Regions from separate parts of the Streptococcus parasuis genome, predicted to be linked through region 2. Evidence: predicted binding sites of a transcription regulator. Region 2 holds the regulator's gene; the other holds the start of a gene.
The links. The regulator HrcA, encoded in region 2, represses chaperone genes, less so after heat shock. The targets are predictions, from matches to a motif close to TTAGCACTCNNNNNNNNNGAGTGCTAA.
Positions count from the first base shown of each region.

Region 1 (6,717 bases), 250 kb from region 2:
TGAAACAGCCTCAACGCAAGACTCTCTCGTTGGAGGAGTTGTGATGGAGGCAGGACAGGTGTTTCTATTTGAAAATGCCCAAGGTTCTATTCAATACAGGGAGGAAGAAAGATGATTTTTCCAACAAATCTTGAAGAAGTAGCTGCCTTGATTGAAGATGGCAAGCCGACTGTTTTTCTATTTGTGACGACTTGGTGTGGAGATTGCCACTATATCAAACCGCATTTGCCAGCTATCGAAGAGGCTTTTCCAGATTTCCGTTTTGTGCAACTAGACCGAGATGACTTTATGCCTTTGGCGCAGGAATGGGCTATTTTAGGCATTCCAAGTCTGGTTGTTTTGGAAAATGGTAAGGAAATCGGTCGTTTTGTCGATAAGAATCGCAAGACCAAGGAAGAAATCATGAACTTCTTATCTGGATTGGGTAGATAGATTAGCAGAGAAGCTCTGCCATTTCCCAAAAGAAAGGAAAGAACATGAAGAAATCACTAGGAAAAATCCTTCTAGCACCTGTGGTGCTGGGGTTGAGTTTGAGTCTTGCTCCCTTGGTGCAGGCTGAGATTCAAACAGATGTTATCAATGAAAAATGGGGCAAGCCAACACTAGTCTACGGTGGAGGTTTGTCAGATGCGCAGGCGACAGAGGTCAACAATCTATTTGGTATTTCGGATGTTAATAATGTTAGCCGTCAGGTGGTTGTTGGCACGGATATGGACCAATATTTAGGTACAACTGGAGCGGACACAGCCTCCCTCTATTCATCTGTCTTGGTGCAAAAGCAGGACGCTGGCAAAGGGGTTGTGGTGGATATTAAGACGCCACAGAACATCACCTTGATTACCGAAACACAGTATGCCAATGCGGCTATTACAGCTGGTGCGACGGACGTCTTGATTGATGTAGCGGCACCCATTCAGGTGACGGGGGAGTCCGCTCTGACAGGTGTTTACAAGGCTCTTGCAGTCAATGGTGAAACAGTTGATACCGCTCGAACTGAAGTGGCTCAACAGGAGCTAGAGACAGTCAATGAAGTGGCGACGGCTCATACAGGTGACTCCAATTTTGATAGTTCAGCCTTGGATAAGGCGGTAGCAGAAATCAAGACAGCTCTTGCCGACTACAAAAAGTCCAATGGTCAGGTAGCTTCCGAATCAGACATTAATACTATTATTAACGATGTCTTGGCCAATAACGGTTTGGAAAATGTCATCACAGCAGATGAAATTTCAAAATTAGTTACCTTTGCCAAAGCCTATCAGGAAACTTCTGCCATTGATTCGGCTGAGGTTGCCGCTCAGCTCAACCAGTTCAAGCAACAGGCGGAGCAACAAATTTCAGAAGCCTATAAGAATCTACAAGATTCAGGGATTTTAGAAAAAATCGGTGCCTTTTTTGAAAATCTTTGGAAAGGCTTGACCGGTCTATTTGCATAAAGGAGAAATGAAAGAGAAATGATTTTTACATATAATAAGGAACACGTTGGCGATGTTCTGATGGTGATTGTTGCTGAGGACAAGGGGCAGGCTGTCCAGTTTGAACGCAAGGGTCAAGTGGCGCGTGTTTTCCTAGAGGACACAGGAAAAACAGTAGCCTGGAATATTTTTGAAGCATCAAGTTTGGTTGAGATTGCTGGAAATGGTCAAGTTTTCCTGACAGACGAGCAAGTTGCGACCTTGAATGCAGTATTAGCAAAAGAAGGCTTTACTGAAAGCTTGGTCAACGACAATGCTCCAAAGTTCGTAGTCGGTCAGATTGCGGAATTGGTTCCTCATCCAGACAGCGACCACCTCAATATCTGTCAGGTCAATGTTGGTGATAAAACAGTGCAAATCGTAGCTGGTGCCCCAAATGCTGCCCAAGGATTGAAAACCATTGTGGCTCTTCCGGGGGCAATGATGCCGAGCGGTAGCCTAATCTTCCCGGGAAAATTGCGTGGTGAAGATAGCTTTGGTATGATGTGCAGTCCGCGTGAATTGGCTCTGCCAAACGCACCACAAGTCCGTGGTATTATCGAATTGGACGACTCCGCAGAAGTCGGAGCAGCATTTGAACCAGCAAAACACTGGAAGGGATAAGAAGAAATCGAACGGGAATAGCAACCGTTCGATTTTTAACTTTGAATAATTTGTTGTAAATAATTGTGTTATCGTGCAAATTCTGTTATCTGTTCTGCTATTTGTTGGGGGAGGTAATCATGGACATAGTGAGGGCAATCTAATTGTATGATTTTGATATTATTTGCCTTCTTACAGAATTGATGAGCGTAGCCCAACCATTCTGCCTGTGTAAACCCTGTTCCATCACCATTTGAAACGAACAAGAGCATTGGGATACTGGGAGTTGGCAGATTGTTGATTGTATCAGCATTTTCTTTAAGTTCTTCTAATTCGTTTAGCATATTGGTTGAGATTGGGTGATGGTGCAGTAGGGCTTGATAGGTAGCCTTTTCTTGATTGGATAGAAAGGGTTGGTTAAGGGCTGGTTGATTGGCCAAACTGGGAAAGAAACGTGTTATTCCAAAATGAGATGCAAACGAGAGAGCATGAAATAGGGAAGGATTTATATCCATTGTTTGGTAGGAGGCGGGGAATGCCATGTCTAAGCCAACAATAGCCTCCACTTCGTCAGGATAGTGATTGGACCAATAGAGTGCCTCGAGACTGGATAATGAATGGGGGCAGAGGATTAACTCTCCTTGAATGCCTAGCTGTTTTAAGGCTGAGCGAGTGTCTGCTACGATGGTTTGTATTTCTCGTTTCTCATCAATATCGTCGCTAAATCCGTAACCAAATTTTTCAACGACAATAATTCTAAAATCATCTTTTAGTCGAGAGGTCAAGGCTTGAAAGTCGAGTATAGGAGAGGTAGTTCCTCCACCTGCTAAAAATACAAGTGTTTTGTTACCTTTGCCCTCAACTAACACATTCATTTTCTTATTTTTAATAGTAACTGTTTGTCCTAGTGGTTGCCGAAGTGGTTGTTCCAGTTGAATTTGAATCTGGTGATAACAGTACATGGCTGCGATAGCGATCGTAATTGTTAACAGCAGACGGTGTGATACCCTCTTTCTCATCATTGAAAAACTCCCCATTTATTTTTATTATTTCATCATTTTATCATCTTTCCTACGAATAAATAAGTAGGAGGATATAAAATGTATAATAAAGTTATTTTAATCGGTCGCTTGACGGCCCAACCAGAACTGACTCAAACGCCAAATGGCAAAAATCTGACTCGTGTAACTGTCGCAGTCAATCGCCGATTTAAGACAGAAAATGGTGAGCGTGAAGCAGATTTTCTTAATATTATTTTCTGGGGCAAACTGGCGGAAACACTTGTTTCTTATGGCAGCAAGGGCAGTCTGATTTCTATTGACGGTGAGTTGCGAACGCGAAAATACGAAAAAGACGGTAGCAACCACTATGTGACAGAGATTCTAGGTCAATCATTCCAATTGCTTGAAAGTCGTGCTCAACGTGCTATGCGTGAAAATAATGCGAATGATGATTTGGCGGATGTGATTTTGGAAGAAGAAGAATTGCCGTTTTGATGTAATATCCGTCCCAAGACCGATGGAGCGTATTGAAAAATAGGTTATACTTTGGTCAATCCTAAATATTTTTCATATCTCCTTAAAGACACCAATGAAAGTTGGTGTTTTTTGTGTTCTATTTCCTATCACTCCACCATTCTATCAGCATGATAATTAGAGAAAGTAGGATAACTCTGTAGAAGAAAAAGATGATGTAGTGAGGGTGGCGAAAGAAAAATATCCAGACTAGCCAGAGTAGACAGGCGAATATCATTTTCCCACCAAAGCCTAATTTACGTTTTAAAACCATTCTGCAAAACTTTCGTAGGCTGAAAATCGGCTTTCAAGGTAGTCTGTTTTTAAATCTCTAAAAAATTTCATGAATACTCCCTAACTTGTTAAAAATAGTATAGCATAGTTTAACAATAATGAATAGGTAAATTCTGTCTCATACTTAAGGAGGATTTTCACGAAAAAGAGATAGAATTTTCTTGACTATTTTTGACCAAGTGATACAATAGGAAATGTGAATTAGCACTCATGTGTATAGAGTGCTAAAAATACCAGGAGGTAGTAGAATGTTAAAACCATTGGGCGATCGTATCGTCGTAAAAATTGAAGAAAAAGAACAAACAGTTGGTGGCTTTGTCTTAGCTGGAGCAAGTCAAGAAAAAACCAAGGAAGCAAGTGTCCTAGCGATTGGACAAGGAATTCGTACCTTGAACGGAGACCTGGTAGCACCTGCTGTGGCAGTTGGTGACACAGTGTTGATTGACGCTCATGCAGGCTTGGAAGTCAAAGACGGTGACCAGACCGTTCACATCATTCGTGAAACTGATATTTTAGCAATCGTTGAATAAGAAACTAATAGAAAAGGATTTGAACCCGCTTGTGAAATTGTAAGAAATGTGAAGTAGGATTTTTTATTGATTTAGGCGGGAGGGTATAATTATGGCAAAAGAAATTAAATTTGCAGCAGATGCTCGTGAGAGCATGGTTCGTGGTGTCGATATTTTGGCTGATACGGTCAAAGTAACCTTGGGACCAAAAGGTCGCAATGTTGTCTTGGAAAAAGCTTATGGATCACCACTCATTACAAACGACGGTGTGACAATTGCCAAAGAAATCGAATTGGAAGACCATTTTGAAAATATGGGTGCTAAGTTGGTATCCGAAGTGGCTTCAAAAACCAATGACATAGCTGGTGACGGTACAACAACTGCTACTGTTTTGACACAAGCGATTGTTCGCGAAGGCTTGAAAAACGTGACTGCAGGTGCCAACCCAATCGGTATCCGTCGTGGGATTGAAGCAGCAGTCGCAACAGCAGTTGAGGCTCTGAAAGCGCAGGCCAATCCAGTTTCAAATAAAGAAGAAATTGCTCAAGTCGCAGCCGTGTCTTCACGTTCTGAAAAAGTTGGTGAGTACATCTCAGAAGCTATGGAGCGCGTGGGAACAGATGGTGTTATTACCATTGAAGAATCTCGCGGTATGGAAACAGAATTGGATGTGGTTGAAGGTATGCAATTCGACCGTGGTTATCTGTCACAATACATGGTAACAGATAATGAAAAGATGGTGGCTGAACTTGAAAATCCATTCATCTTGATTACCGATAAGAAAATTTCTCATATTCAAGATATTTTGCCACTTTTGGAAAGCATTCTCCAAACCAATCGTCCATTGTTGATTATTGCTGACGATGTGGATGGGGAAGCCTTACCAACACTTGTACTCAACAAGATTCGTGGTACTTTCAACGTAGTTGCTGTCAAGGCGCCAGGATTTGGTGACCGTCGTAAAGCTATGTTGGAAGATATTGCTATCTTGACCGGCGGTACAGTGATTACAGAAGACCTTGGTTTGGACTTGAAAGATGCGACGATCGAAGCACTTGGTCAAGCAGCTAAAGTTGTGGTCGATAAAGATGGTACAACCGTTGTTGAAGGTGCTGGAAATCCAGAAGCAATTGCCAACCGTGTCGCTGTTATCAAGTCACAAATTGAGGTAACCACTTCAGAATTTGACCGTGAAAAATTGCAAGAGCGCTTGGCTAAATTGTCAGGTGGTGTCGCTGTCATCAAAGTTGGTGCTGCTACTGAGACTGAGCTGAAAGAAATGAAACTCCGTATCGAAGACGCCCTCAACGCAACACGTGCCGCAGTTGAAGAAGGAATCGTAGCCGGTGGTGGTACAGCTCTTGTCAATGTTATCGATAGTGTAGCGAAATTGGAGTTGAAAGGCGACGATGAAACAGGACGTAATATTGTCCTGCGTGCCTTGGAAGAACCAGTTCGTCAGATTGCCTATAACGCAGGTTATGAAGGTTCAGTTATCATTGACAAGTTGAAGAATTCAGAACTTGGCACTGGTTTTAACGCAGCGACAGGCGAATGGGTCAACATGATGGATGCAGGTATTATTGATCCTGTTAAAGTAACACGTTCAGCTCTTCAAAATGCGGCTTCAGTAGCCAGCTTGATTTTGACAACAGAAGCAGTTGTTGCTAACAAACCAGAACCAGCCGCTCCAGCTATGCCACAAGGTATGGATGGAATGGGAATGGGTTACTAATTAGATTAAAGGAAACACAGTCGAAAGGCTGTGTTTTTCTTGAAAATTTCAATCACATCTATTTGACAATAGGTTTGGGATATGGTACTATATTAGACGGTACTTTTTACTTTTGGTCTCTCAAGAGTGTACAGGGACGTGCTGACAAATGTTGCAAAAGTACACACAGATAGGGGTTGTCACCAATGCCCTATCACCAAAAATAAAAAATATATACAGGAGAATGTAGATGCCTACAATTAACCAGTTGGTACGTAAACCACGTAAGTCTAAAGTAGAAAAATCTAAATCACCAGCTTTGAACGTTGGTTACAACAGCCGTAAAAAAGTTCAAACAAACGTTTCATCACCACAAAAACGCGGTGTTGCAACTCGTGTCGGAACAATGACACCTAAAAAACCTAACTCAGCCCTTCGTAAATTTGCTCGTGTACGTTTGAGCAACCTTATCGAAGTTACTGCTTACATCCCAGGTATCGGTCACAACTTGCAAGAACACAGTGTGGTTCTTCTTCGTGGTGGACGTGTAAAAGACCTTCCAGGGGTACGTTACCATATCGTTCGTGGTGCACTTGATACTGCTGGTGTAAACGATCGTAAGCAAGGCCGTT
Region 1 covers NZ_AP024276.1:2,020,803-2,027,519, reverse strand. The annotation lists gene L6410_RS10155 (DUF4651 domain-containing protein) at 1-115, shown strand, start outside; gene L6410_RS10150 (thioredoxin family protein) at 112-432, shown strand; gene L6410_RS10145 (DUF1002 domain-containing protein) at 477-1,433, shown strand; gene ytpR (YtpR family tRNA-binding protein) at 1,452-2,075, shown strand; gene L6410_RS10135 (alpha/beta fold hydrolase) at 2,144-3,076, opposite strand; gene L6410_RS10130 (single-stranded DNA-binding protein) at 3,155-3,550, shown strand; gene groES (co-chaperone GroES) at 4,111-4,392, shown strand; gene groL (chaperonin GroEL) at 4,484-6,106, shown strand; gene rpsL (30S ribosomal protein S12) at 6,336-6,717, shown strand, end outside.
Region 1: a site for HrcA is predicted at 4,064-4,090, ahead of groES (co-chaperone GroES). Genes of this name have one in related genera too.

Region 2 (6,717 bases):
TGGTTGTCTGCAGCAGTTGAGAAGACTTGTGATTTAGAAGTTGGGATAGTTGTATTACGGTCGATGAGTTTTGTAAATACGCCACCCATTGTTTCAATACCAAGTGATAATGGTGTTACGTCAAGAAGGACAACGTCTTTCACATCACCAGTAATAACACCACCTTGGATAGCCGCACCCATAGCAACGACTTCGTCAGGGTTTACTGATTTGTTTGGCTCTTTACCTGTTTCAGCTTTAACAGCTTCTACAACAGCTGGGATACGAGTTGAACCACCGACAAGGATTACTTCGTCAATTTCTGACAAGCTAAGGCCTGCATCTGAAAGGGCTTGACGAACAGGAACTTTTGTACGTTCTACAAGGTCATAAGTCAATTCATCAAATTTCGCACGAGTCAATGTCATTTCCAAGTGAAGCGGACCAGCTGCACCTGCAGTGATGAACGGCAAGCTGATTTGAGTTGATGTTACACCTGAAAGGTCTTTCTTAGCTTTTTCAGCCGCATCTTTCAAACGTTGAAGAGCCATTTTGTCAGCTGACAAGTCGATGCCATTTTCTTTCTTGAATTCTGCTACCATGTGGTCGATAATCTTTTGGTCGAAATCATCACCGCCAAGTTTGTTATCACCTGCTGTAGCAAGTACGTCAAAGACACCGTCACCGAGTTCAAGGATAGACACGTCGAATGTACCACCACCAAGGTCGAATACCAAGATTTTCTCGTCTTTGTCAGTCTTATCCAAACCATAAGCAAGGGCTGCTGCAGTTGGTTCGTTGACGATACGTTCTACTTCAAGACCAGCGATTTTACCAGCGTCTTTTGTTGCTTGACGTTGAGCATCGTTGAAGTAAGCTGGAACAGTGATAACGGCTTTAGTTACTTTTTCACCAAGGTATTCTTCAGCGTAGCCTTTCAAATATTGAAGGATCATAGCTGAAATTTCTTGTGGTGTGTATTCTTTGCCGTTTGCTGAAACTTTTTCAGAAGTTCCCATTTTTGATTTGATAGAGATGATGGTATCTGGGTTGGTTACCGCTTGGCGTTTTGCCGCATCACCAACGATGATTTCACCATTTTTGAAAGACACAACAGACGGAGTTGTGCGGTTTCCTTCTGGGTTTGCGATGATTTTTGATTCAGTTCCTTCAAGAACTGCAACTGCTGAGTTTGTTGTACCTAAGTCAATACCGATAATTTTAGACATATGTTTTACCTCTTTTTAATTTACTTTCTTTTCAAGTAGTTTAACGACTTTTCGGTCAAGTTTTTTATTATTTTGGAAAATAGCAGAGCGACCTTAGTGTTTCAGTTTGCTTTTAGTACTAGGCAACGAGCCGAAGACAGTACTGGAGTACGGCAAGGCGAGTTCAAATAATCTCTTTTATTTGAAGTTGGAAATAAGGAAACGGAGTTTCCTCTGCCGTCGAAGTAATTAAAGATAAACTGGAAAACTAAGTTATTCTGACACCACCACCATAGCCGGTCTCAACAGACGTTCATGCAACTTGTAGCCTTTTTGGAAGACTTGTGCGATGCGTTCTGCTGGGCAGTCGTCTGTAGCTGGGACTGTTTGAATGGCCATGTGAAGATTTGGGTCAAAGACATCTGTAGCGACTTCTTCCACCCCTTCTTCTTTAAGGGCTTGAATCAAGCTTTCCTGCACCATTTCCAAGCCTTTTTTGACATCATCAGTCAATCCTTCGACTTGAAGCGCGCGTTCCAAGTTATCCAAACTTGGCAAGATTTTCTTAGCTAAATCTTGCGAACGGTAACGTTGAATGGTTTGGCGTTCCTCGTTGGCACGACGTTGGATGTTTTGCATTTCAGCATGGGCACGGAGGTACTTGTTTTCAAATTCCTCTGCACGCTCGTTTGCCAAGTCCAATTCTGATTTTTCAGGAGCTTCGACAACTTCTTCTGTTGTTTCCACCTCCTCAACAATTTCTTCATTTTTGATTTCTTCTGACAAGTTGTTTACCTCTTCACTTTCTATTATTACTTTAACAAATAATAAACCGAGTTCGGGCTAGAAACTGAGAAAAAGATAGATTTTCTTGTGTCTGATGACACCGTGTCAATCTCCTATTTTTCAATCGTTTCCTTCACGCCGTCACATCTTAATTAACTTCATAATGATTACTACTCAAATATCTGTAGTAATCAGTTAATTTCATAAATAGGACGCGGCTGATGATGTTGATTAGGCTCATCTGCCTACGATAGTCCATGTCAACAGGACCAAGCAAACTCATCTGAGCCATACCCCGATAGGGGATAGGAAAGCGATGATGAATCACCGTTATGTCTGCAAGAGCTGGATCTCTGTGCTCGGCTATCACAATGCTGGACTGCTGATTCGGTGCCAATCCTTGTCGTAGTTCTGGCGCCAGAAGTTGTGGGCTATCCAATAATTGGTAGGTAGCAAGATTTCCATAAGTTAGCGAAGCAACTTTGCCACTAATAAAGACTGTTTCTTGAAATAAGTTTGAAAAAATGTAATCCATCAAATCTAAGACATTGTCCGTTGTAGTAAAGTATCGCTGTACCACTTGAGGTATTTCCGTCCGCAATTTATAGTGAATAGACAGAACTGTCTGTCCAACAAATCGTTCATCAACTAGGCGTTTTAGTACTTCCAAATCCCTTGATAAAAAGTTCTTCGGAATCGCAAATTGGACAGTGACTGGCTTGGACTGATCTAGTGTCAAAACTGCCAAAGCATCGTGATTACTTAGCTGTACTATATCAAAGGAAGTCAACTGTTGACTGGTCGGCTCCACATCTAAAATAACTGATGTGTATTCTGTCAAATCTGCTAAAACCTGACTGGCCCGCTCCAATATATCTTCTAGTTTAAAAGCTTCAAAATCGAAAGCCTTAACTACCTGATAGACATCTTCCTCATCAATATACTCTAAATTCAGTGAATGATTTACAAAATATTGAAAACCAGCTCGACTCGGTATCCGTCCACTAGACGTGTGTGCTTTTTCCAAAAGGCCTAATTGCTCTAACTTAGCCATATCATTTCGAATCGTTGCTGAGCTAGAAGAAATCATCTCCTGCAGAGCTTTAGAACCAACGGGCTCATGATAGCGCGTAAACAATTCAACAATCAAGTTTAAAATGTCATTTTGACGTTGGGTAATCATCTTCGCTCCTTTCATGAACACTGTTTTAGTTACGATCAATGAAAATCGACAGTAGCCTAGGAAGCGAAGCCGAATGTAGAACTGAGGTTCACAAAGGCAAGCAGACAACGGATAGTGTTGACTTTCGAAGAGCGTTAGCACTCTCTTGTAACGAGTGCTAAGCTATATACTCTCATTATACGCTGAAAAAATAGATTGTCAAGAGAAAAAGACAAAAAATTAGCACTCTTTTGCTTAGAGTGCTAAAAATCAGTCTGAGGACCTAGTTGTTTTTTACAAGTCGATAAAAACGGTATCCAATCAACAGCACGAGAGGGATATAGATAGCGGAAAGAACAAGCGTAAATACATCATTATGCTCATTCAGATTCATCCCTATCAAAATGAAATAAAGTCCTAAGGATAGTAGAAAGCGTCTTTGGATGATTGTTTTAACAAATACCAGCTTGCTTTCCCTATCACCGTATATCTCAAGATCTCCCTTTACAGCTGCCTTCCTAAAAATAACGAAGCTTTGGCATGATGTGACAAATTCCCAACCATAGTCCTCGTACATGCGTAGATAGGATTCTCTATCCTTGTTTTTTCTTTCTTTAAAATCAACTTGGTAGGCGACATCTTCTGGCTCACATTTTTCAAAATGATAAAAGAAGTTCCAACGAATTTTAGTTAGCCTCCACCCTTTCCGATGCATTTCAGTCAGATACTGCGCCTGCTGATTGAAATCCGTGATAAAAAATACTTTACACTCTGTCTTAGTCTCCATAACTTTCCCCCTTACTATTTCGATAGAGCCGTTCAATTCGAGCCAATTCTATGTCTAAAATTTCTCGACCTGTTTCTGTTATTTGGTAAAACTTTCGCTTGTCTTCTTCTCTGACAAAGGCAATCAATCCATCTTTCTCCATTTTCGACAGGGCGCCGTACATGGTCCCAGGGCTAATCACAACCTGACCTGCCGTGACTTCCTTGGTCTTCTGGGTAATATCATAGCCATGCCGTTCTTCCTGTAAATGAAAGAGAATATAAAAGGCTGTCTCTGTCATGGGAACATAGATGCGTTTTAACTTATCGTTCATAAAACTCCTTTCGCACTACGATACATCGAACTTCGATGTATTTATTATATCGCACCTCGATGCACTTGTCAAGAAAAAAATCAGAGAAAACTCCCTGATTTCATTTCTTGATTATTTTAGAAAATGGTGTTTTATGTGTCGTAATAAAGTTTTCAAGCCAGCTAGCATCATCGCTCTCCGTCGCTACTTCTTCCCTTTCCTCATCCGTGTCTTGTTCTTCATCGTCTGAAAAATCGACTTTTCCAAACAGAACTACCTTGCCCTCCGTTTCAGCACTTGCTGAACTGCTATTAGTTGTTAGAAGCCCAAAAGTTACAAAACCTAGCATTGCAAGAGCACCTAAAACAAGTAATTTCTTCATCATTATTTCCTCCAAGATAATTAAGAACCTGTATTCACAGTTCAGCACTTCTAACTAGGCTAGTTTTTCAGCTACTCACCGCTCGTTTTTTCAAAATACAGTTAGTATTCCCTCAAAAAACTGCCTTGATTAGCGAAAAACCATCTCTTCTCTAAAAGCACTTTTCTTGTGAATACAGTTTCTAAACATTGTTTTGTAAAGTTGTAAAACTTACAAGTATTATCTTACAGGAAATGACGAGCCACTTAAAATTCATTACATATCTGTAACTTTCTCAATTTCCTTATTGATCTGGTGGATTAAATCATAGCAATCTAAAAATTTGGCAATATGCAGGCATTCCTTCATTATTTCTAGGCCACCATCATTTCCATTCATGTAGGACAAGCGTGCTTTTAGAAGCTTAAGCAGCAAGCGATCCCGCATATTCTTTTCCATGATATTGACAGAGTCAAGAATTTTGAGAAAGCGAATCGCAGCAATCTCCTCTCCCCTATCTAACAAACTGCTCGAAATATTGATGAGTACCTTATAGACATTATCTCTGTTTTCTGTGATATCCATATAAAACTTTGTTCGATTGAGAACTTCCATTCCCAGAACTTCCAACATCTTGCTAGGAAGACCTCTGCTACAATTTCCGAAAATCCAGAGTTCAAATTTCCCCCAATCATCTATGGACATTAAGTAGTCTGATAGAATTGCTTTTTCATCCTCAGAAACATCATAATCAGGATCGCACCATTGTTGCTTAAAAATATGAAAGGCCGCAACCATCACCCTATCAAACGGACGTCCATCCCTATCATACTCTGCTTGATGGTACAAAATTCTATCATCCATATACTGAGCATTATGACTATAAACTGCACGGACAAATTCCTCTGATGAAAACAAATTATCTATCTGAAAGTAGGACTGGTAGAGGGTAGAAAATTCGCCCTCTACCACATTCATCCGTCTCAAGCAATAAAAAAATGTATCTACAGAAAGATTGCTCTTTCCATTTTCAAAGCGTGATAACTGAGCAGGTGTCACGAAATCCCCTGCCACTTCTTTTAGAGACATATTTTTTGATTCACGAATGATTTTAAAAATTTTTCCGTAAGTTCCCATTATATTCTCCACGCGTTACATTTATGTAACGAAATTCGCTAACTTTTGAATCTAGTATATCATAGATTTATCATTTTTTATAGAAAGGCAGGTAGTTATGGCATCTCTCTTATCTACCCAACAATTATCAAAGCAATATGGAAAACAAAAGGCCGTTCAGCAGGTTTCTTTAACGATTAATAAAGGAGAAATCTGTGGCTTAGTCGGTGAAAATGGTGCTGGGAAAACAACGCTTCTCCGAATGATATCGGGCCTCATTTCCCAAACTTCAGGTACCATTACTAGTTCAAAAGATTGTCGTATTGGAGCTTTAATTGAATCCCCTGCTCTACAACCCAATTTATCTGCAATCGATAATCTTCGTTATATGGCTCTGCAATTAAATCTCAAGCAAGCTGATGAAAAAATATTAGAGACATTAGCAATTGTTGGTTTAGAGGATGTGGATCCTAAGAAAAAATCCAAAGATTTTTCACTGGGAATGCGTCAACGTTTAGCCATTGCCTTAGCTATCCTAGATGACCCTGATTTTTTAATCCTAGACGAACCGATTAATGGTCTTGACCCTGTTGGAATCAAAGAGATGAGAAGTATTATTTTAAATCTTCGAAATCAGTATGGGATGACCATCCTTATCTCCAGTCATATCCTATCAGAGCTTGAGATGGTGGTTGATCGATACATTATTATGCATAAGGGCCTTATCGTCAAAGAATTCTCAAAGCAAGAGCTTGAACAAACCCTAGAAGAACAGCTCTATCTACAAACGAACAACCATCCTAAGACATTTACTATCCTTGAAGAGCAGGGCATCGCTTACAAAATAGATAAGGATTATATCAGTCTGTCATCAGATACGAATGTTATGAGCCTCATTCATCTCTTGATAAACCATGAGATTGAGGTCAACGAAATTTTTAAACAACAAATGTCATTTGAAGATTATTATCTGACATTGCTTCAAGAAGGAGAAGAGCATGATACATTACTTTAAAGCTGATTTAT
Region 2 covers NZ_AP024276.1:1,766,824-1,773,540, forward strand. The annotation lists gene dnaK (molecular chaperone DnaK) at 1-1,208, opposite strand, end outside; gene grpE (nucleotide exchange factor GrpE) at 1,461-1,973, opposite strand; gene hrcA (heat-inducible transcriptional repressor HrcA) at 2,122-3,156, opposite strand; gene L6410_RS08885 (DUF2812 domain-containing protein) at 3,419-3,922, opposite strand; gene L6410_RS08890 (PadR family transcriptional regulator) at 3,912-4,235, opposite strand; gene L6410_RS08895 (hypothetical protein) at 4,336-4,599, opposite strand; gene L6410_RS08900 (Rgg/GadR/MutR family transcriptional regulator) at 4,852-5,712, opposite strand; gene L6410_RS08905 (ATP-binding cassette domain-containing protein) at 5,810-6,706, shown strand; gene L6410_RS08910 (ABC transporter permease) at 6,690-6,717, shown strand, end outside.